DNA from 4 places in the Scandinavium lactucae genome. Region 3 is predicted to be linked to each of the others. Evidence: predicted binding sites of a transcription regulator. Region 3 holds the regulator's gene; each other region holds the start of a gene.
The links. Region 3 encodes PurR, which represses purine synthesis genes. Its sites were predicted from a motif close to CANGCAAACGTTTGCNTG; they were not measured.

Region 1 (5,713 bases), on a different contig from region 3:
TGAAGGGGATTTTCCTGGTGACGACGCTGCTGGGCATCACCGGACTGTGGCTGGCGGTGCTGGCAGATACCGGCGCGACGGTGCTGGTCACCGCCAATGCGCTGCGGTTGCTTAATCGCAAAAGTTAGCGCGTAAGCCCGGCCAGCATCAGCGCCGCCGGGCTTACCCATGACTACATTCCCAGAACGTGTGGCAACCACAGCGATATCGCCGGGATGTAGGTTACCATCGCCAGCACAATCAGCAGCACGCCGTAGAACGGCAGCATCGCACGCACCACGGTTTCTATCTTCTGCTTACTCACTGCACTGGCGACAAACAGCACCGATCCCACCGGGGGCGTAATCAGGCCGATCCCGAGGTTTACCATCATGATCATCCCAAAATGTACCGGATCGATCCCCAGCGCATTGGTCACCGGCAGCAGCACTGGGGTCAGGATCAGGATGATCGGTGCCATGTCCATCAGGGTGCCAATCAGCAGCAACATGATATTCAGGTACATCAAAATCACGTACTTGTTGCTGGAAAGCGTGGTGAAGAACTCGGTGATGCGCACCGGCAACTGCATGTAGGTCATCACCGCGCCAAAGGCGGCGGCAAAACCAATCAGGATCATCACGATACTGACGGTTTTCACCGTGCGATACATCAGCTTTGGCAGCTCACTCCACTGATAGTCGCGATAGATGAACATGGTGACGAAGAACGCCCACAGGCAGGCAACCGCCGCAGATTCCGTTGCGGTAAATATCCCCGAGAGGATCCCGCCCAGAATAATCACCACCGTCATCAGCCCCCACAGAGCGTCGAGGAAAATCTTCACCGCCTGTTTGAACGGGATAACCTCCCCTTTCGGGTAGCCCCGCTTATGGGCGAAGCAGAGACACATCACCATCAGGCTGACCCCTAACAGCAGCCCCGGTAATACGCCGGCGATAAACAGCGTGGCGATAGACACCGTGCCGCCCGCCGCCAGCGAGTAAATCACGGAGTTGTGGCTCGGCGGGATCAAAATCGCCTGTACGGAACCGCTGGCCGTGACCGCCGCCGCATACTCACGCGGATATCCCTTCTTCTCCATCTCCGGGATCATCACGCTGCCGATGGACGCAGTATCCGCCACCGACGAGCCGGAAATCGCCCCGAAAAAGGTCGACGCCACAATGTTCACCAACGACAGCCCGCCGCGAATAAAGCCGACAAACAGATAGGCAAAATTGACCAGACGGCGGGCAATTCCGCCTTCCGCCATAATCGCCCCGGCCAGAATGAAGAACGGAATTGCCAGCAGGGTAAATTTGTTAACCCCGCTGGTTATCTGGATCATCAGCGCTTCCAGCGGTAAATCAATCCAAAGTGCGCCCGCCACTGCGCTGAGCCCCACGGCAAACGCCACTGGCATACCGATAGCCAGCAGAATGGCGAGGGTGAAAAGCAGAATAAATGCGTCCATCTAACACCCCTTAACCGTGATTACCGATGAGTACCACCGGACGGTTCTCCTGAGAACCGAACAGCAATCGCTCGATGACGAATAGAATCAGTACCGCCGAACCGACCGGCAGCGGCAAGTAGGTCTCGCCGGAGGTCAGCAACGGAAACTCCGCCACCGGCTGCTCCCACAGATCGGCGCACAGCCAGGCGCTGTACCAGAACATCAACCCGGTTATCAGCAACATCATCAAATCGACCAGGCGTGCGGTGACGCGTTGTAACGCCGCAGGCAGGCGATCGGTCAGCATGTTGACCGCAATGTGCGATCCGGCGCGGTAACCCACCGCCGCACCGACGAAGGTAAAGGTCACCATGCACAGGATGGCCACGGGCTCAGGCCAGGACTCGCCCCGGTTCAGCACGTAGCGTGAGAAAATCCCGATGGGAATGACGATGGTCATCACCAGCAGCGACACGCCAGCCACCCACATCGCCAGCATGTACAGCTTATCCATCAGCCTTGAAAAAGAGTCGGACATAGGTCCTCCGGTCACGGGATGGCTCACTGTACGTCAGCGATGGCTTTCATCAGATCCTGGTGCTTTTCGCCATAGGCTTTACGCACCGGTTCCGTTGCCTGGACGAAATACGTTTTGTCGATGTCATGGAACTGCACGCCACCGGCTTTCATTTTTTCCAGTGCCTGCTGGTTGTAGGCGTTCCACAGCTGGCGTTGTTCCATCTGTGCTTCACGGGCCAGGGTCACGATTTTTTGCTGCTGGTCGGCGCTCAGTTTGTCCCATTTCACTTTGGAATAGAGCAGCATTTCCGGGGTGATAAAGTGCCCGCTGAGGGTATAGTGCTTCGCCACCGGGATGTAGTTATGGGCGATAAAGGTCGGCGGATTGTTCTCCGCACCGTCAATAACCCCGGTCTGCATCCCGCTGTACACCTCACTCACGCCCATTGCGACGGCATTTGCGCCCATATCCTTCAGGGTATCAATCGCCACCGGGCTACCCTGCACGCGGATTTTCATGCCCTTCAGATCCTCAGGCTTGGTGACCGCTTGCTTGGTTATCAGGTTACGGGTACCGGAGTCCATCCAGCCGAGGAACACCAGTTTGGATTTTGGGTTGTTGGTGAGCTTCTCACCAATTTGTTTGCCGATGTCGCCGTCAATGACCTTGTGCATATGATCTTCATCGCGGAACACATAGGGCAGGGTGAACACTTCGATATCGGGCAGGATCGCCGCCACCGGGGCCATTGAGACGCGGATCATGTCGATCGCCCCCATCTGCGCCTGTTCAATCATTTGCTTTTCATCGCCCAGCACACCGCCCGGGAAGACTTTAATCTCCAGCTCGCCGTTGGTTTGTTGTTTGAGTTTTTCGCCCATGTGCTGCACTGCCACCACGTTTGGGTAGCCTTCAGGATGAACATCGGCAGCGCGGATGGTCTGCGCGAAAACGGAAGAAGTGAAACAGAGAGTGGCAGTCGAAAAGCATAAGGCGGCCACAAATGGCCTGACAGTCATTTTCATCGGTCGTCTCCAGGGGCATTTAATAAAACGTTGTTTTAGTTTTGCGTGTAAAAATTAGCCTGGTACGAGAAGAACGACGGTGAGACGCCTCACAAAAGATACAAATATGAAACGTTGGTTTAACCATTTGATAACGATATTTCAGGGCAGATCACAGTTTCTGCCCTTGGGGGATCAGTGATTTTTACGAATCAGATAGCGGTAAGGCAGCGAATCGGTGTGCTGAGCAATCAGCTCATGATCCATAAAACGGCAGAAGCCTGGAATGTCACGGGTCGTCGCCGGGTCATCTGCGACTATCAGCAACGTTTCACCCACCGGCATGGTGCGTACGGTTTTGCGGACCATCATTACCGGCTCCGGGCAGCGCAGGCCCTGAGCATCCAGGGTGTGGTCAGCAGCAGAAAAAAGATCGCTCATTGTTCACTCAGTCAGTCAAAAAACCGCCTTAGTTTACCCCCAGTTTTTTGTGACGCAAGGCAGGTTAACGATTGCGCGAAAATTAGCCGTTGCAAAGCGCACAGAACGCAGTATTATGCGGCGGTTTTGCAAAGTCTCACAACGCGTTATTGGCGCAGCCAGTTTGAATGAGGCCAGCGCGGAGCGCCCGGAGCGTACACGTAGTACGTGAGGAGCGCGAGCACTGCCCGATGTCAAAATGGCAAGTAAAATAGCGTGTAGCACATATTGGGTTCCCTCACCCCAACCACTAAAAAGGTCACAATATGCTTCAGTTTTCTCAAGCTCAGCGCGTAAAAGCGTTGTTCTGGCTTTCACTTTTTCATCTGCTGGTGATCACCTCCAGTAACTATCTGGTCCAGCTGCCGGTCTCCATTTTTGGTTTTCATACCACCTGGGGCGCGTTCAGTTTTCCCTTTATTTTCCTCGCGACCGATCTGACCGTGCGTATTTTTGGCGCGCCGCTGGCCCGTAAAATCATTTTTGCGGTGATGGCCCCTGCGCTGCTGATTTCTTACGTGATTTCGTCGCTGTTCTATATGGGCGAATGGCAGGGCTTTGCGGCACTTGGCCACTTCAATCTGTTCGTGGCACGCATCGCGGCGGCAAGCTTTATGGCCTATGCGCTGGGGCAAATTCTCGACGTACACGTCTTTAATCGCCTGCGTCAGAACCACCGCTGGTGGCTGGCCCCAACGGCATCGACCCTGTTTGGCAACGTCAGCGATACCCTCGCCTTCTTCTTCATCGCCTTCTGGCGCAGTCCGGATCCGTTCATGGCCGCACACTGGGTAGAAATCGCGCTGGTTGATTACACCTTCAAGGTGCTCATTAGCCTGGTGTTCTTCTTGCCGATGTATGGCGTATTGCTAAATATGTTGTTGAAAAAACTGGCAGATAAATCTGAAAACCGCGCTTTTCAGCCAGGGTAAAGGTTCATCCAACGGGTTGTGATAAGATAGGTGGATGTGCCATTAATGGCCGTTTATCAAAAGGAAGATGTCAATGCGCAATTTGGTTAAATACGTCGGTATTGGCCTGCTGGTAATGGGCCTTTCAGCCTGTGATAACAGCGACAGCAAAACCCCGGTTCAGGGCGCAGCCGCCGAAAGCAACGCCGCTGCACAGCCTGTAAAACTGCTGGATGGCAAACTCAGCTTCTCCCTGCCGGCCGATATGACCGACCAGAGCGGCAAACTGGGCACCCAGGCCAATAACATGCACGTCTATTCTGACGCCACCGGCCAGAAAGCGGTGATCGTGATTGTCGGCGACAACACCGACCAGGATCTTGTCGCGTTGGCTTCCCGCCTTGAAGAGCAGCAGCGCAGCCGCGACCCGCAGTTGCAGGTCGTGACCAACAAATCCATCGAGCTGAAAGGTCATACCCTGCAACAGCTCGACAGCATCATCTCTGCCAAAGGCCAGACCGCGTACTCTTCAGTGGTATTGGGCAAAGTGGACAACAAACTGCTGACCCTGCAAATCACCCTGCCTGCTGACGACCAGCAAAAAGCGCAGGCGACCGCAGAGAACATCATCAATACCATCGTCATCAACTAAGTTAACCTGCTGACGACAAAGCCCCCGGTTTCGCGACCGGGGGCTTTTTTACGTCCAACAGGACCGAAACGATTCTTTCGTCATTCTTTCCGATAGTCAGCGCGGCGCAACGCACTACACTTAATGCCGGTAAACAATAAGGAAATGACCATGACAACGCCTGCCGCTGATAAAGCGGGACTACACATCTTATTAAAACTGGCGGCGCTGGTGGTGATCCTGGCCGGGATCCACTCTGCTGCCGATATTATTGTTCAACTGCTTCTGGCCCTCTTTTTCGCCATTGTTCTCAACCCGCTGGTAACCTGGTTTATTCGTCGGGGTGTTTCCCGACCGCTCGCCATCTCCATTGTGGTGTTCGTGATGCTGTGCGTCCTCACCGCGCTGATAGCCGTGCTGGCGGCCTCTGCCAACGAGTTTGTCGCCATGCTACCGAAGTACAACAAAGAACTTACCCGCAAACTGCTGGCGCTACAGGATGCGATGCCGTTCCTGCATATGCACATGTCGCCAGAGCGAATGCTGCAACGCGTCGACTCCGATAAGATGATGACCTTCGCCACCACCATGATGACCGGGCTTTCCGGGGCGATGGCCAGCATCGTGCTGTTGGTGATGACGGTGGTGTTTATGCTGTTCGAGGTGCGCCACGTGCCGTACAAACTGCGTTTCGCGCTGGTGAACCCGCAAATTCACATCGCTGGCCTG
Region 2 (5,713 bases), on a different contig from region 3:
CTTTACCGCCGCTGGAGTTCATTACGGTGATGAGGATCATCAGTGCGGTCATTTTCACGGCGGCCAGCAGCAGGCCTTTTTTCGGGATCCCGTTGGCATCAACTTCGCCATACACCTGCGGGAAGTTGCCGTCATTGGCGGCACGTACACCGGCCTGGCCGACCAGCATCATCCACGAGCCCAGTGAGGTCAGGCAGGCGAAAGCGGTAAAGGCGGATACCATCGGCGCAGCCCAGCTGCCCATAATGGTGGAGGCGCTGATCGCGAACGGCGCACCGGAGGCGGCCATTTCAGATGCCGGATACATACCGGAAATCACCTGAGTGGCAAGAATATAAATCACACCCGCCATCGCGGTCCCGAGCATGGTTGCCAGCGGTACGGTACGTTTCGGGTTTTTCACCATCCCGGTGCTCACCGCCGCAGATTCCACGCCGACGAAGGCCCACAGGCACAGCAGAATACTTTTGATAACCGCGTGATAATCAGTGGTCTGCGAGGTGTTCCAGTTCGCCTGATAGGTGGCCATATCAAACCAGTGCCAGCCGATCACCGCCGTGACCACAACCGGGATTAGCACCAGCACCAGACCAATGGTGGTCAGTCGGCTGACCCAGGTTCCGCCGAGCATATTCACGAAGGTGAAAACCCACACGATAGCAATACAGGCGATCCCCGCTGGAACCGGATCATTTAATACCGGGAAGAAAGTAGAAAGATAGGAAACGGCGGTAATGCCGATGGCCAGATTACCAATCCAGTTGGCATGATAATAAAGGACACCGGTCTGGAAACCGAATGCCGGGGATATTTCACCCGCATACGCAATAGGACCACCCTGCTGAGGATTCTTGGTGGCCAGTCGGGCATATACATACGCCAGAGACATTGCACCAATAATAGAGATGACCCAGCCCCAGATGGCAATGCCACCGATGCCGGCGAGGTTCGCAGGCAATAATGCAATCCCACTCCCCATCATATTACCGGCTACCACACCGGTACAGGCAAATAGCCCGATCTTTTTGGCAGAACTCATGGTTTGTATTCTCCTGATATTAAATTGGGAGGACCGAATCATGACTCATAAATTGCTAATGACTCGACCGACTGAGTTCAAGGTTAATGATCTCCAGCAGAGAAGTCCTAAAGATAAAGTGAAGTAATCGCAAACATCAGACAAATGACATCCTGACCTTTTGTCGTTAACACATCAGGATGACATGTTGATATCAGGAAGAGATAAATATGTTTGTTTTACAAATATTTACCCATGCTTTACTGAGTTGCGGTTCTGTTGCGGACAGGCGGGTTTTGGCTAAAAAAGATAACAATATGAGGTCTCATGATAAACATATTATTAACCTCATCATGCCGGCCCTTTTTTGCATGATGAGGTTTTTAATGTACGAGCGTTATTTTGCAGCGAGGAAGTTATCGAGATATGGCACAACGCGGGTTACTGAGGTCTGGAATACACTGTTTTCAATCCAGTACAAGGTGTTTTCACCCGGGCGTAGATTGAATGCCGTAATATAGGCATCGGCAGCCAGGCGATTCTCCCCTTTCATTTCGTAGACTTTACCTAATAGCACATAATTCATCCACGACATTTCCAGCTCGATCCCGGCATTAACGGCTTCAAAGGCGTCATCAACTTTGCCGAGGCTTAGCATATTAATGGTTTTAATCTGGAAGAAGACCGCGGTTTGCTTTATATCGGGAATGGCAGTGACATGATTTATTTCTGCATCCAGCGCCGCCAGCTGTTTTTCATCGAGCGGCTGCTGCGAACGGCGTAAAACATCAACCAGCGCTTTTTCCGCCTGCGCATAAATAAAGTCCGGTGAATCACTAATCACATCTTCGAGAAGCACGCTGGCTTTGCTCAGGGAATCAATATCGCCGTTCATCAGCAACTGGTGGGCCTGATAAAAGTCCGCCAGCGATTGGCTTTTCGACGGCTGATACTGGCGCAGCATTGCCTGCATTTTCTCCGGCCACGGCTGGGTTAATGCCTCTGACAGGCTGCTCATCAGGTCTTTCTGAATCGAGAGCTGATTATCGCTGGTGACGAAATAGCGCTTATCGAGCATCGTCGAACCATCGGCGTTATCCACCAGTTGAACCGACATAAAGCATTGCTGGGCGCGGTAATGGCGCTGATTGACGAACTCAATGGTCAGTGTCTTGCCCGAGCTGCTCGGCTCGTTGAAGTTGTAGTTGGTTTTGTCATGCACCATATAGGTGGAGTAGGTGTTCAGGGAAGTCGTGATTAGGCTGCCGAGACCCACCGCATAGGCGCGTTGTGAGGCCGCGTTGTTACAGGAATTACCGTTGGCGAGGCGAATGTCGATATCGCGCGGGTTCAGCAGCAGACGGGTTTTGGTTACCGGCGGATGTGAATCAATGGTCGACATCGCCACCAGCCCCACGCAGCTGAACAGCGCCAGCAGGAACAGGCCCCAGACCCACCAGGTGGTTACGCTGCGGCGTTTTTCCGGCACGGGCGTGGGCGTGGTAGGAGACGGCATCGGCTGTGAGGTAGCGGCAGATTCAGTGGGGGCGGGCGTTGGGATAACTGTCAGCGGGAGCGGGGTTAATTCTTTTCCTTCTTCTGTACACCACATTACGGTGGCGGTCAGCTTATAGCCACGCTTGGGCACCGTAACAATATATTCGGGGCTGCTGTCATCGCCATCTTTGAGCGACTTGCGCAGCTCAGAAATACTCTGGGTCACGACGTGGCTGGTCACCACGTTGCGCGTCCAGACGTTGTCGATAAGCTCATCCCGGCTCAGGACTTCATCGGGATGATGGGCAAAGTAGACCAGAAGATCGATTAAGCGCGGTTCAAGAGTAAGCTGGCGACCCTGACGGCTTATCTGGTTAATGGCAGGCGAAACCAGCCATTCTCCAATGAGGACAACAGGTTGTTGCATAAAAAAGGGGCCCAAATATGACTACAGGAAAGTCTTAATCATATCATACCCGGGCCCTCCCTTTTTTGACCTGCGAAGGGTGAATCCGGGGCTTACAGGACTTTATGCGGGCCGAAGCACTCGTAGTGGATGTTATCTGCGCTAATACCCAACGTCACCAGCTGTTGTGCTGCGAACTGCATAAAGCCCACCGGGCCGCAGAGGTAAAACTGCATCGCCGGATCGCTGAACGTGCCTTCATGAGCCGCTAAATCCATCAGGCCGTGACTGTCGAACACGTCAGCATCTGCTGGTGTGTTGTACCAGACGTGTGACCGGAAGCGCGGTAGCATTGCTCCCAGCGCGGCCACTTCTTGCGCGAAGGCGTGAACCGCGCCATTTTCAGCGGCGTGGAACCAGTTCACCTGCGCCGGATGTGCGCGGTGGGCCAGGGTGTCGAGCATGGCTAACATAGGTGTCTGACCGACCCCGGCGGAAATCAGCGTCACTGGCGTAGTGGCCTCTACTGACATAAAGAAATCACCCGCCGGAGCTGCCAGATGCACGGTATCGCCCACGCGCGCCTGATCATGCAGCCATTCTGAAACCTGACCGCCGTTTTCGCGCTTCACCGCAACACGATAATTTTTACCGTTCGGCTGGCGGGTGAGGGAGTACTGACGAATCTCCTGATGGGCAAACCCCTCCGGCTTCAGCCACACGCCGAGGTATTGACCCGGCTGATAGTCCGCCACGGCACCGCCGTCAACGGGGGCAAATTCAAAGGCGGTGATCAGTGCGCTTTGCGGCGTCTTACTGACAATCCGGAACGGACGGGTGCCTTCCCAGCCGCCGTTTTTCGCGGCGTTATCTTTGTAGATCTCACCTTCGCGTTGAATAAACACCCCGGCCAGTACGCCGTAGGCTTTCCCCCACGCGTCCAGCACTTCCTGACCCGGGCTGAACAGTTCGTCCAGCGTCGCCAGCAGATGGCCGCCGACAATATCGTACTGCTCAGGTTTAATCTGGAAACTGGTGTGCTTCTGGGCAATTTTTTCCACCGCAGGCAGCAGGGCTGGCAGGTTTTCAATATTGCTGGCGTAGGCGGCAATGGCGTTGAACAGCGCTTCACGCTGATCGCCGTTGCGCTGGTTGCTCATATTGAAGATCTCTTTCAATTCCGGGTTATGAGCGAACATTCTTTCGTAGAAGTGGGCGGTGAGTTTTGGGCCGGTTTCGACCAGCAGGGGAAGGGTAGCTTTTACCGTGGCGATGGTTTGGGCGTCGAGCATAGCAATGTCCTTTTGAGGTTATTCTTAATGGTGTATCTGAAATGCATCTTATAAAAATACCCCTACCCTGTAAAGGGTTCGCTGTCAGGTGAAAAATTTGCATCACAAACCTGAAAAGAAATCCGCTTAAGCAGGGCGAGTCTTTATGGCTCAAACCCTTGCGGGGTGGGTAGGTAATCGTTTGCGTAAAATCGTTTGTCAAGACCTGTTATCACAGAACTTATCAGTTATACTGTTCGCCGTTGCCCAAACGGGCCCCCTTTTTTAGCGGTAAAACTACTGTTAGCTGAGTCAGGAGAAGCGAGATGTTAAAGCGTGAAATGAACATTGCCGATTATGATGCCGAACTGTGGCAGGCTATGGAGCAGGAAAAAGTACGTCAGGAAGAGCACATCGAACTGATCGCCTCCGAAAACTACACCAGCCCGCGTGTGATGCAGGCTCAGGGTTCTCAGTTAACCAACAAATATGCAGAAGGCTACCCGGGCAAACGCTATTACGGCGGGTGTGAATACGTGGATATCGTTGAACAACTGGCTATCGATCGTGCCAAAGAGCTGTTCGGTGCCGACTACGCTAACGTTCAGCCGCACTCCGGTTCTCAGGCCAACTTCGCCGTTTATACCGCTCTGCTGCAACCGGGTGATACCGTGCTGGGTATGAACCTGGCGCAGGGTGGTCACCTGACGCACGGTTCCCCGGTGAACTTCTCCGGCAAGCTGTACAACATCATCCCTTACGGTATCGATGAGTCCGGTAAAATTGACTATGAAGACATGGCCAAGCAGGCGCAGACCCACAAACCGAAGATGATCATCGGCGGTTTCTCTGCCTATTCCGGCGTGGTTGACTGGGCTAAAATGCGTGAAATCGCAGACAGCATCGGCGCGTACCTGTTCGTCGACATGGCGCACGTGGCGGGTCTGATTGCCGCAGGCGTTTATCCTAACCCGGTTCCTCATGCTCACGTTGTCACCACCACCACTCACAAAACCCTGGCAGGCCCACGTGGCGGTCTGATTCTGGCCAAAGGTGGCGATGAAGATCTGTATAAAAAGCTTAACTCTGCCGTGTTCCCAAGCGCCCAGGGTGGCCCACTGATGCACGTTATCGCGGCGAAAGCGGTCGCGCTGAAAGAAGCGATGGAGCCAGAGTTCAAAGTTTACCAGCAGCAGGTTGCTAAAAACGCCAAAGCGATGGTGGCAGTGTTCCTGGATCGCGGCTTTAAAGTGGTCTCCGGCGGCACTGAGAACCATCTGTTCCTGCTCGATCTGGTCGACAAAAACCTGACCGGTAAAGAAGCTGACGCAGCCCTTGGCCGTGCCAACATCACCGTCAACAAAAACAGCGTACCAAACGATCCGAAGAGCCCGTTCGTGACCTCCGGGATCCGCATCGGTTCCCCGGCAATTACCCGTCGCGGTTTCAAAGAAGCCGAAGCGAAAGAGCTGGCTGGCTGGATGTGTGACGTGCTGGACAATATCAATGACGAAGCAGTTA
Region 3 (5,713 bases):
TGCTGGCCGCGAAAGAATCGGCGATAAAGCAGCTCAACGCTGACGAATAAAAAGAACCCCGGCTTGCCGGGGTTTGTTTTTTTAACGTGCGACGCGTAAGCCCCCCTCGGCACCGCGCGTGAAAACCACCTGCCAAAGCTGAATATCACGGGCGCGAAATGCCCCCGCGCAGGCATTCAGATAATACGAGAACATCCTTTTGAAACGCTCTGAATAATTGTCCGCAATTTCCGGCCAGCTATTTATAAAACGTGAATGCCAGGCCATCAGTGTGGTGTCGTAATCAGCACCGAAGTTATGCCAGTCTTCCATCACAAAGTGCGGCTCGCTGGCAATAGCAATCTGGCGAACTGAGGGTAGACAGCCGTTCGGGAAGATGTATTTATTGATCCACGGATCGACATTATTATCCGTTTTCTTTGACCCAATGGTGTGCAGCAGGAACAGGCCGTCTGGTTTCAGATTACGATCCACCACGTTAAAGTAGGTGGCGTAATTTTTCGGCCCAACGTGTTCAAACATGCCAACGGATACGATGCGGTCGAACTGGTCCTGCAAATCTCGATAGTCCTGCAACAGGATTTGCACGTCCAGCCCCTCACAACGTGCCTGGGCCATTTTTTGCTGTTCGGCAGAAATGGTCACCCCGACCACGCTGACGCCGTAGTTTTTCGCCATATAATATGCCAGACCGCCCCAGCCGCAGCCGATATCCAGTACTCGCATGCCAGGCTGCAATTGTAGTTTCTGGCAAATGAGATCCAGCTTGGCCTCTTGCGCCTGTTCCAGAGTTTGCGCCTCTTTCCAGTACGCGCAGGAATATTGCATGAACGGATCGAGCATCCGACTGAACAAATCATTGCCCAAATCGTAATGTTCTTTACCGACTATCCAGGCACGTTTTTTACTTTGTAGATTGAGCAGACGCGCGCCTGCGACACGCAGCGTATCTTTGAGGTGGCGGGGGAGTTGGCTTTCAAGTCCGGCGCGGAGAACGTGCTGAAAAAACAGATCCAGCCGTTCGCATTCCCACCAGCCATCCATATAACTCTCGCCTAATCCCAGTGACCCTTCCTGTAGCACGCGCTTAAAGAAAAGAGGGTTGTTAACCCGGATGTCTGAGGGAGCGGAACCATTAATTCTGATACCGGCCCGACTCAACATTTCGTTGACGATTCGATACCAGTCATCATTGGGCACGCTTACTTCTTCTATACACGATGAACTCATAGCTTCTCCATCACGCGGCTTGTGATCAGAACCTTAAAACAGCGTAGACGCTTTTTTGGTTATGTGAGAACTCTCACGGACGTTGCCGTGAGTCTGCTATCCGACGTAGAACAGAGGAAGGGAGATATCCCTTGCCGAAAGGCCATCCGTGGGGAAACGGGGGAGATCCGTTCCCCCGTTAATCGCTAATATTTATCGTAATTATGTGATGCAGAATCAGTATAGGCCGCAAAAATGAGTGATTCAATAAAAAATTCTTAGCACACTAATGACTGAGTTGTTACATAGTTGCTAACGACACTATGCGTGTGATTCACGTGCAGTGCCTTCATTTTCATCACGCTGTGCAACATATTGCATCCGATATCCCCAGCCCGCCAGGACCACGGTGAACAGCATCACGCTGGTGGTAGTCAGCAGCGGGGTGGCAATCAGCGTGGAGACCACCAGGCTTGCAAGGAAGCACAGGCCGAGCTGTAAGGTGTTTTGCAGTGCGGCTGCACGTCCGGTCGCCTGTGGGAACGGACGTAACGCCTGAGCCACCACGATAGGGTAAATCGCGCCGTTGGCCATCGCCATCAGGCAGAACGGGATCAGCAGGGCGGTCAGAGAACTGCCTGCGGTCAGGCCTACCGCAAAGGTCCCCGCCACGCTCACCGCGAAGGCCAGTAACAGCCACGGCAGCATCTGCTGACCGTTCCATTTCTGCAATGCGCCACGACAGCCGTAGCCACCGACCAGGAAGGCGATGGTTTGCGGCACGTAGCTCAGGCCAATCACCGTTGGGCCATAACCCATAGCGCTAAGAATGAACGGTGAACCGGTCAGCCATGCAAAGAAGCTGGCAGAGCAGGCGGCATAAATCAGCACGTTGCCACGATAATCGCGAGAGCGCAGCAGGGTCATAAAGGTCAGCGCTTTCTCTGTTTTATGCGGCACGTTCTGCGTCGGCTTTTTCAGTCGCAGCGCCGGGACCATCAGCACCAGGGTAATGGCAAACAGAGTGGCGAAAATCATCTGCCATTCGAAGTGATGCAAGATCCAGCTTCCGAGTAGCGGAGCCAGCGCAGGGGAAAGCCCGACCAGCGGCATCACCGTCGCGAAAATGCGGTTAGTGCGCTCTGGCGGATAATAATCGGTCACCATTGCCTGCCAGGTAACGGCGGCGGCACACACGCCGAAGGCCTGAATAAAGCGCAGCACCAGCAGCGTAGTGGCATCACGCACCCACAGCATGCCAATACAGCCAATGGCAAAAATGGCCAGGCCGATCAGCAGAATAGGTTTCCGACCATATCGGTCGGATAACGGTCCCCACAGCAGCTGAGCAAACGCAAACCCGGCCAGGAACAGGCTCAGGCTGGCGCTAACCGCTGCCGCCGGGGTCTGTAAATCATTCTGAATTACCGCAAACGCGGGCAAATACATGTCGGTCGCCAGAAAACCGAGCACGCTTAGGCCCGCTAGCCAGCATAAAAATCCTTTACCAGGAATATTGTTCATTCTATTTCTCGTCGCAGGTGTACATGGCAGCAGAGTGTAGGGAGTGCAACTTCGCTTGTGAAACGCTAATATTTGTCTGGTGGAATCAAATTTTTTGCAGGCAGCCTATGTGGTCAGAATATTCGCTTGAAGTCGTGGACGCCGTGGCGCGTAACGGCAGCTTTACCTCCGCCGCGCAGGAGTTGCACCGTGTGCCTTCTGCGGTCAGCTATACCGTTCGTCAGCTGGAGGAGTGGCTGGCGGTTCCGTTGTTTGAACGACGGCATCGCGACGTCGAATTAACGCCCGCCGGGGCGTGGTTTTTGAAGGAGGGACGGTCTGTTATCAAAAAAATGCAGATCACCCGTCAGCAGTGCCAGCAAATTGCCAATGGCTGGCGCGGTAGTCTGGCGATTGCGGTGGATAACATCGTCCGTCCGGAGCGCACCCGGCAAATGATTGTCGATTTTTATCGCCACTTTCAGGATGTCGAACTGTGTGTGTTCCAGGAAGTATTTAACGGCGTGTGGGATGCGTTATCTGACGGCCGTGTCGAATTGGCGATTGGTGCCACGCAGGCCATTCCGGTCGGAGGACGTTACGCGTTTCGCGATATGGGAATGCTGAGCTGGAACTGTGTGGTCTCCAGCCGACATCCGCTGGCGCAAATGCGCGGTCCGCTGAGTGATGACGTGTTGCGCAACTGGCCATCATTGGTGCGCGAAGACACCTCGCGCTCATTGCCAAAACGCATCACCTGGCTGCTGGATAACCAGAAACGGATTGTCGTGCCGGACTGGGAGTCGTCCGCGACCTGTTTGTCTGCCGGTTTATGCGCCGGAATGGTGCCTACGCACTTTGCCCGACCGTATATCGACAGCGGGGAGTGGGTGGCGCTGGAGCTGGAAAATCCGTTCCCGGATGCAGCGTGTTGTCTGACCTGGCAACAAAATGACATGTCACCGGCGTTAAGCTGGCTGCTGGACTATCTGGGGGACAGTGAAACGTTGAATAAAGAGTGGTTGCAGGAGCCGGAATAACCGGCCCCTGAGAGGTGATTAGCGGCGATAGTCGCGGAACGGACCGTCAGCTACCGAGCGGCGTTCGATCAGGCGTGGATGCACCTCAATCGACTGCGACTCTTCACGCTTGTTGACGATCCTGTCGAGCAGCATGTCAAAAGCGGCTTCGCCCAGCGAATCTTTCGGTTGGTGAATGGTGGTCAGCGCCGGGGTAAAGAAACGGGCGTTGCGCACATTATCGTAACCGATCACTGAAATATCTTGCGGCACGCGTAAACCCATCTCGTCAGCGGCACACAGGGCACCCATCGCCATGATGTCGCCGCCGCAGAAGACGGCGGTAGGGCGCGGCTGTTGCGCAAGGATCTGCTGCATTGCGCGATAACCGGATTCCGGTTCGAAGTCGCCCTGCACGATCCAGTTTTCAGGCACGTTAATCTGCGCTTCTTCCATCGCTTTCATAAAGCCCGCCAGACGACCCGCTCCGGTGTTACGCTCCATTGGGCCTGGGATCGCTCCGATTTCACGGTGACCACGTTCGACCAGATAACGTCCGGCCAAATAGCCGCCCTGGAAAGCATTATCAATCACGGAGTCGGTAAAATCGGCTTTCGATTCGCCCCAGTCCATCACCACCATCGGGATGTGGCGATACTCTTCCAGCATGTCGAGCACCGCCTGCGGGTACTCCGAACACATCACCAGCAGACCATCGACGCGCTTTTGCGCCATCATCGACAGATACGCCTGCTGCTTTTCGAGGTTGTTCCAGGCGTTCCCCAGAATCAGGGTATAGCCTTTTTCGAAGCAGCTTTTTTCAACGGCTTCAATGATCTCGGCAAAGTAGGCTGCTTCGCTGCTGGTCGCCAGCAGGCCAATAGTCTTGGTGTGATTGACCTTCAGGCTGCGCGCCACGGCGCTTGGCGAGTAGTGCAGTTCTTTGATGGCTGCCCATACCGCGTTGCGGGTATCTTCCGCCACGAAGCGAGTCTTGTTAATTACATGTGATACAGTTGTAGTGGAAACGTTTGCGCGTTTCGCTACATCTTTAATTGTTGCCATTCGTTCTCACTCCAGACCCTTTCCTTACGCCTGATTATCGACACGAAAACGTTTGCCTTTACACACCCTGGATACAATTCATTTGAATTGCGGTACGCCGGGAAACGACACAGAACGACGGGAGGGGGTCAATGGCTGCTACGCTTTTAAATTAGCGTGGAATTTTGTCTGATTCTTACGGAAAGGGAAAGAGAAAAATCGTTATGCGCCGAAAACCTGCGAGATTTTTGCGTATGATTGTGCAAAAATGAGCAGGCTCACTTTTGTTGTGGGGATTAAAAGGAGAAAAATTGATGAGTACCGACCTGAAGTTCTCTTTAATGACGACCGTAATTGCTCTGGCCCTGATCGTGGCCGCCGGGCTGACCGCCGTACTGCACTGATTTACCCGGAGGGAGAAATCTCTTCCTCCTTCTCATTTCCCTTCTGATTGTTATCAATTTCGCAAAAAACTTTTGCCATTTTGTTTACTTCTGTTTTTTTGTGATTGATGTCATGCTTTTGACTTCTGTTTTTGCACCATCCCCCTTCCCGGCGGATGGCTGACTGGAGTCGTACCATGAAAATCAATTTTCCCCTGCTGGCCTTAGCGATAGGGGCGTTTGCCATCGGCACCACGGAGTTTTCGCCGATGGGCCTGCTGCCGGTGATTGCCAAAGGCGTCGATGTCTCTATTCCCGTGGCGGGAATGTTGATCAGTGCTTATGCCATTGGGGTGATGGCCGGGGCACCGCTGATGACGCTGCTGCTCTCTCATCGCGCACGGCGTAATGCGCTTATTTTCCTGATGGCGATTTTCACTCTTGGTAATGTGCTCTCGGCTATCGCGCCGGATTACACCACGCTGCTGCTGTCACGCATTATTACCAGCTTAAACCACGGGGCATTCTTTGGGCTTGGCTCGGTGGTGGCCGCCA
Region 4 (5,713 bases), on a different contig from region 3:
GGCCGATATTCCGTTGACCTCTTGGGATTATCGTCATCATGCGCTGGTGGCGACCATTCGCACCACCGAGCCACATCAGGCGATTGCGCGCCAGGTCTTTCACGGCGAAGGCATTCTGGCCTTCCTGCCGCTGAGTGATCCGCATTTGTGCTCCATCGTCTGGTCACTGCCGCCGGATGACGCGGCGAAAATGCAGCAGGCCGACGCCGCCGCGTTCAATCAGGCGCTGAATGTCGCCTTTGATAATCGTCTGGGCCTGTGCGAAGTGGAAAGCGAACGCCAGGTATTCCCGTTGACCGGACGCTATGCGCGTCAGTTTGCCGCGCATCGTCTGGCGCTGGTCGGCGACGCGGCCCACACCATTCATCCGCTGGCCGGGCAGGGAGTAAACCTGGGCTTTATGGATGCCGCCGAGCTTATCGATGAGATCCGTCGCCTGCATGCGCAGGGTAAAGATTTCGGGCAGCACTTCTATCTGCGTCGCTATGAGCGCAGCCGTAAACACAGCGCCGCGCTGATGCTGGCGGGGATGCAGGGCTTCCGCGAGCTGTTTGCGGGCGTTAATCCCGCCAAGAAACTGCTGCGCGATATTGGCCTCAAACTGGCCGATACCCTGCCGGGCGTTAAACCGCAATTGATTCGTCAGGCGATGGGTCTGAACGATCTCCCCGCCTGGTTACGTTAACGCGATCACACTTCTCAACCCGGCGGGCGCGTCGGGTTTTCTCCCCTCATTTGAAATAATCTAATTTCACCCCTTTTTTCGCATTAGTTTTATTAATGTCACAAAAATTTCCCTACGAAAAATCCGCCCAATTATCCGAACGAAATGTCATCCTGAACTGAATATTTCACCAAAATGTTAATTTTATGTGGCATTAGTCGCAGAAAGGCAGTCGATCGTTCTGTAGAGTTTTTGGCTCATTTTGGTCATAAGCTAATCTGATGGTTCGCTTTGCCTTATGGTTTACCGCGGTTTTCGGTGGTAACGTCAGACCAAAGAGAACGTTTGCGTCGGTGCCCGGAGCGGTGTCGACGCTGGGCTTTGTGGCTGAATTTGTGTCCACAAAGCAGCCGGTAGCCCCGCTTACTCAACGAGGACAAGATGGCTCAACAGACGCCTTTGTATGAACAACACACGCTGTGTGGCGCACGCATGGTGGACTTCCATGGCTGGATGATGCCGCTGCATTACGGCTCGCAAATTGATGAGCACCACGCGGTACGCACCAGTGCAGGGATGTTCGATGTGTCACACATGACTATTGTCGATCTGCGCGGCAGTCGTACCCGCGAATTCCTGCGTTATCTGCTGGCCAACGATGTAGCCAAACTGACGAAACCCGGCAAAGCGCTCTACACCGGGATGCTCAACGCCTCCGCCGGGGTCATTGATGACCTGATTGTTTATTTCCTCTCCGAAGATTATTTCCGCCTCGTCGTTAACTCCGCCACCCGTGAAAAAGATCTGGCCTGGATTAGCGAACACGCTGAGCCGTACGGCATCGACATCACCGTGCGTGACGATCTGGCGCTGATTGCGGTGCAGGGGCCTGACGCGCAGGCCAAAGCCGCCGGCCTGTTCAACGACGAACAGCGCAACGCCGTCGAAGGCATGAAACCGTTCTTCGGCGTTCAGGCCGGGGATTTGTTTGTCGCCACCACCGGTTATACCGGCGAAGCGGGTTACGAAATCGCGCTGCCGAATGAGAAAGCAGCAGACTTCTGGCGTGCGCTGGTGGAATCCGGCGTGAAGCCATGTGGCCTGGGCGCGCGCGATACGCTGCGTCTGGAAGCGGGCATGAACCTGTACGGTCAGGAGATGGACGAAGGCGTTTCCCCACTGGCGGCTAACATGGGCTGGACCATCGCCTGGGAACCAACTGACCGTGACTTCATTGGTCGCGAAGCACTGGAAGCCCAGCGTGAGCACGGCACCGAACAGCTGGTTGGCCTGGTGATGACCGAGAAAGGCGTACTGCGCGGCGAACTGCCGGTGCGTTTTAGCGACGCGCAGGGCAATCAACACGAAGGCGTTATCACCAGCGGCACCTTCTCGCCGACGCTGGGCTACAGCATTGCGCTGGCTCGCGTCCCTGCGGGTATTGGCGATACGGCGGTGGTGCAAATCCGCAACCGCGAAATGCCGGTTAAGGTGACCAAACCTGTTTTTGTACGCGCCGGCAAAGCCGTCGTGTAATCGATTATTTTTTCTGGAGAAATGTGAATGAGCAATGTACCTGCAGAACTGAAATACAGCAAAGAACACGAATGGTTGCGTAAAGAAGCCGATGGTTCTTACACCGTAGGCATCACCGAGCACGCACAGGAACTGCTGGGCGACATGGTATTTGTCGATCTGCCTGAAGTGGGCAAAACCGTTGCTGCCGGTGACGACTGTGCGGTTGCCGAGTCGGTAAAAGCGGCGTCCGATATTTACGCGCCAATCAGCGGTGAAATCGTCGCCGTCAACGACGCGCTGAGCGACTCCCCGGAGCTGGTCAACAGCGAGCCGTACAGCGAAGGCTGGATCTTCAAAATCAAAGCCAGCGACGAAGCTGAAGTCGCCGCCCTGCTGGATGCCACTGCGTACGAAGCGCTGTTAGACGATTAAAACTGTGCCGGATGGCACTGCGTTTATCCGGCCTACGGTTGGAAGTGTAGGCCCGGTAAGCGACTGCGCCACCGGGCATGTTAGTTAAGACATTACCGATTCACTGCACGTTTCAGGAACCCTCGCTCATGACACAGACCTTAAGCCAGCTTGAACACCGCGGCGCTTTCATTGAACGCCATATTGGCCCGGATGCGGAACAGCAGCAGGAAATGCTGAACACCGTTGGCGCAGAGTCGTTAGACGCGTTGACCGGCCAGATTGTGCCGCAGGACATTCAGCTCGCGACGCCACCGCAGGTCGGCGAGGCCACCACAGAATTCGCCGCGCTGGCGGAGCTGAAAGCCATTGCCAGCCGCAACAAGCGCTTTAAGTCTTACATCGGCATGGGCTACACCGCGGTGCAACTGCCGCCGGTTATCCTGCGCAACATGCTCGAGAACCCAGGCTGGTACACCGCTTACACGCCGTATCAGCCGGAAGTGTCGCAAGGACGTCTGGAAGCGCTGCTGAATTACCAGACCGTCACGCTGGACCTGACCGGACTGGATATTGCCTCTGCCTCACTGCTCGACGAAGCGACGGCGGCGGCGGAAGCGATGGCGATGGCCAAACGCGTCAGCAAACTGAAAAATGCCAACCGCTTCTTCGTGGCGGCGGACGTGCATCCGCAGACCCTGGACGTGGTACGCACCCGGGCGGAAACCTTTGGTTTTGATGTGATTGTCGACGACGCAGAAAAAGCGCTCGACCATCAGGATGTGTTCGGCGTGCTGTTGCAGCAGGTTGGCACTACCGGGGAAGTGCATGACTACAGCCCGCTGATTGCAGAACTGAAAGCGCGCAAAGTGATTGTCAGTGTTGCCGCCGATTTTATGGCGCTGGTGCTACTGACCGCCCCGGGCAAACAGGGCGCAGACATTGTGTTTGGTTCGGCTCAACGCTTCGGCGTTCCGATGGGCTACGGCGGTCCGCACGCGGCTTTCTTCGCGGCAAAAGACGAATTCAAACGCTCGATGCCTGGCCGTATTATTGGCGTCTCGAAAGATGCCGCTGGCAACACCGCCCTGCGCATGGCGATGCAGACTCGCGAGCAGCATATCCGCCGTGAGAAAGCGAACTCCAACATCTGTACCTCTCAGGTACTGCTGGCGAATATTGCCAGTCTGTACGCCGTATTCCACGGTCCAGCGGGCCTGAAACGTATCGCCGGGCGCATTCATCGTCTGACGGATATTCTGGCGAGCGGCCTGAAACAGAAAGGGCTGAAACTGCGCCACGACCATTTCTTCGACACCCTGTGTGTGGAAGTCGAAGACAAAGCCGCAGTACTGGCACGTGCCGAAGCCGCGGAAATCAACCTGCGCAGCGATATTCATCATGCGGTGGGGATCACCCTGGATGAAACCACTACCCGGGAAGATGTGCTGGCGCTGTTAACCGTTATCGCCGGTGATGACCATGGCCTGGATATCGACAACCTGGACAAAGAGGTGGCGCACGACAGCCGCTCGATCCCCCAGGCGATGCTGCGTGAAGACGACATTCTGACCCATCCGGTGTTCAACCGCTATCACAGCGAAACCGAGATGATGCGCTATATGCACTCGCTGGAGCGTAAAGACCTGGCGCTGAATCAGGCGATGATCCCGCTGGGATCCTGCACCATGAAGCTCAACGCGGCGGCCGAGATGATCCCGATTACCTGGCCGGAATTCAGCGAACTGCACCCGTTCTGCCCGGCGGATCAGGCCGAAGGCTACCACCAGATGATCAACCAGCTGTCTGACTGGCTGGTGAAACTGACCGGTTACGACGCGCTCTGCATGCAGCCAAATTCTGGCGCACAGGGTGAATACGCGGGTCTGCTGGCCATTCGTCACTATCATGAAAGCCGCAATGAAGGGCATCGTGATATCTGTCTGATCCCAAGCTCTGCGCACGGCACCAACCCGGCTTCTGCTCAGATGGCCGGCATGCAGGTGGTGGTGGTGGCCTGTGACAAACAGGGCAACATCGATCTCGCCGATCTGCGCGCGAAGGCGGAACAGACGGGGGCGAATCTCTCGTGCATCATGGTGACCTACCCGTCCACTCACGGCGTATATGAAGAAACCATCCGTGAAGTGTGCGAGATCGTGCATCAGTTTGGTGGTCAGGTGTATCTCGATGGCGCGAACATGAATGCCCAGGTCGGCATTACTTCGCCGGGCTTTATCGGCGCGGACGTGTCGCACCTCAACCTGCACAAAACCTTCTGTATTCCACACGGCGGCGGCGGCCCGGGCATGGGTCCAATCGGTGTGAAAGCGCATCTGGCCCCGTTTGTACCGGGTCACAGTGTGGTACAAATCGAAGGGATGCTGACCCGTCAGGGCGCAGTATCGGCGGCTCCGTTTGGCAGCGCCTCCATTCTGCCAATCAGCTGGATGTACATTCGTATGATGGGTGCGCAGGGTCTGAAGCGTGCCAGCCAAGTGGCTATTCTGAACGCCAACTACATCGCCACCCGTTTGCAGGATGCGTATCCGGTGCTGTACACCGGGCGCGATGGCCGCGTGGCGCACGAATGTATCCTCGATATCCGTCCGCTGAAAGAAGAGACCGGTATCAGCGAACTGGATATCGCTAAGCGTCTGATCGACTATGGATTCCACGCGCCAACCATGTCATTCCCGGTCGCGGGCACGCTGATGGTTGAACCAACCGAATCTGAAAGCAAAGTCGAACTCGACCGCTTTATCGACGCCATGCTGGCTATTCGCAATGAAATCAACCGTGTTCAGCAGGGCGAATGGCCGCTGGAAGATAACCCGCTGGTGAACGCCCCGCATACGCAGAACGAGCTGGTGGCGGAGTGGAACCACGGCTATAGCCGCGAAGTAGCGGTCTTCCCGGCGGGTATGGCAAACAAGTACTGGCCGACCGTGAAGCGTCTGGATGACGTGTACGGTGACCGCAACCTGTTCTGCTCCTGCGTTCCGATGAGCGAATATCAGTAATTCACTGAGTACTCTATCTTTTAAGGGCGCTTCGGCGTCCTTTCTTTTGGGAGAAAACAATGGCAATAGCACTGGTTACCGGCGCGAGCAGGGGAAT

Region 1: a site for PurR is predicted at 3,464-3,481, ahead of tusA (sulfurtransferase TusA). Genes of this name have one in related genera too.
Region 2: a site for PurR is predicted at 4,384-4,401, ahead of glyA (serine hydroxymethyltransferase). Genes of this name have one in related genera too.
Region 4: a site for PurR is predicted at 999-1,016, ahead of gcvT (glycine cleavage system aminomethyltransferase GcvT). Genes of this name have one in related genera too.

What each region holds. Positions count from the first base shown of each region.
Region 1 covers NZ_JAWXRD010000003.1:84,290-90,002, reverse strand. Annotated here, with positions in the region: gene zntA (Zn(II)/Cd(II)/Pb(II) translocating P-type ATPase ZntA) at 1-128, shown strand, start outside; gene SIK69_RS04725 (TRAP transporter large permease) at 173-1,456, opposite strand; gene SIK69_RS04720 (TRAP transporter small permease) at 1,467-1,976, opposite strand; gene SIK69_RS04715 (TRAP transporter substrate-binding protein) at 2,000-2,983, opposite strand; gene tusA (sulfurtransferase TusA) at 3,158-3,403, opposite strand; gene SIK69_RS04705 (7-cyano-7-deazaguanine/7-aminomethyl-7-deazaguanine transporter) at 3,709-4,374, shown strand; gene SIK69_RS04700 (DcrB family lipoprotein) at 4,448-5,005, shown strand; gene SIK69_RS04695 (AI-2E family transporter) at 5,156-5,713, shown strand, end outside.
Region 2 covers NZ_JAWXRD010000004.1:46,011-51,723, forward strand. Annotated here, with positions in the region: gene cadB (cadaverine/lysine antiporter) at 1-1,039, opposite strand, end outside; gene cadC (lysine decarboxylation/transport transcriptional activator CadC) at 1,416-2,942, opposite strand; gene hmpA (NO-inducible flavohemoprotein) at 3,035-4,213, opposite strand; gene glyA (serine hydroxymethyltransferase) at 4,519-5,713, shown strand, end outside.
Region 3 covers NZ_JAWXRD010000040.1:2,552-8,264, forward strand. Annotated here, with positions in the region: gene SIK69_RS17650 (riboflavin synthase subunit alpha) at 1-50, shown strand, start outside; gene cfa (cyclopropane fatty acyl phospholipid synthase) at 82-1,230, opposite strand; gene punC (purine nucleoside transporter PunC) at 1,531-2,733, opposite strand; gene punR (DNA-binding transcriptional activator PunR) at 2,841-3,752, shown strand; gene purR (HTH-type transcriptional repressor PurR) at 3,771-4,796, opposite strand; gene cydH (cytochrome bd-I oxidase subunit CydH) at 5,090-5,179, shown strand; gene SIK69_RS17680 (MFS transporter) at 5,356-5,713, shown strand, end outside.
Region 4 covers NZ_JAWXRD010000005.1:49,201-54,913, forward strand. Annotated here, with positions in the region: gene ubiI (FAD-dependent 2-octaprenylphenol hydroxylase) at 1-685, shown strand, start outside; gene gcvT (glycine cleavage system aminomethyltransferase GcvT) at 1,106-2,200, shown strand; gene gcvH (glycine cleavage system protein GcvH) at 2,228-2,614, shown strand; gene gcvP (aminomethyl-transferring glycine dehydrogenase) at 2,743-5,616, shown strand; gene SIK69_RS06265 (SDR family oxidoreductase) at 5,676-5,713, shown strand, end outside.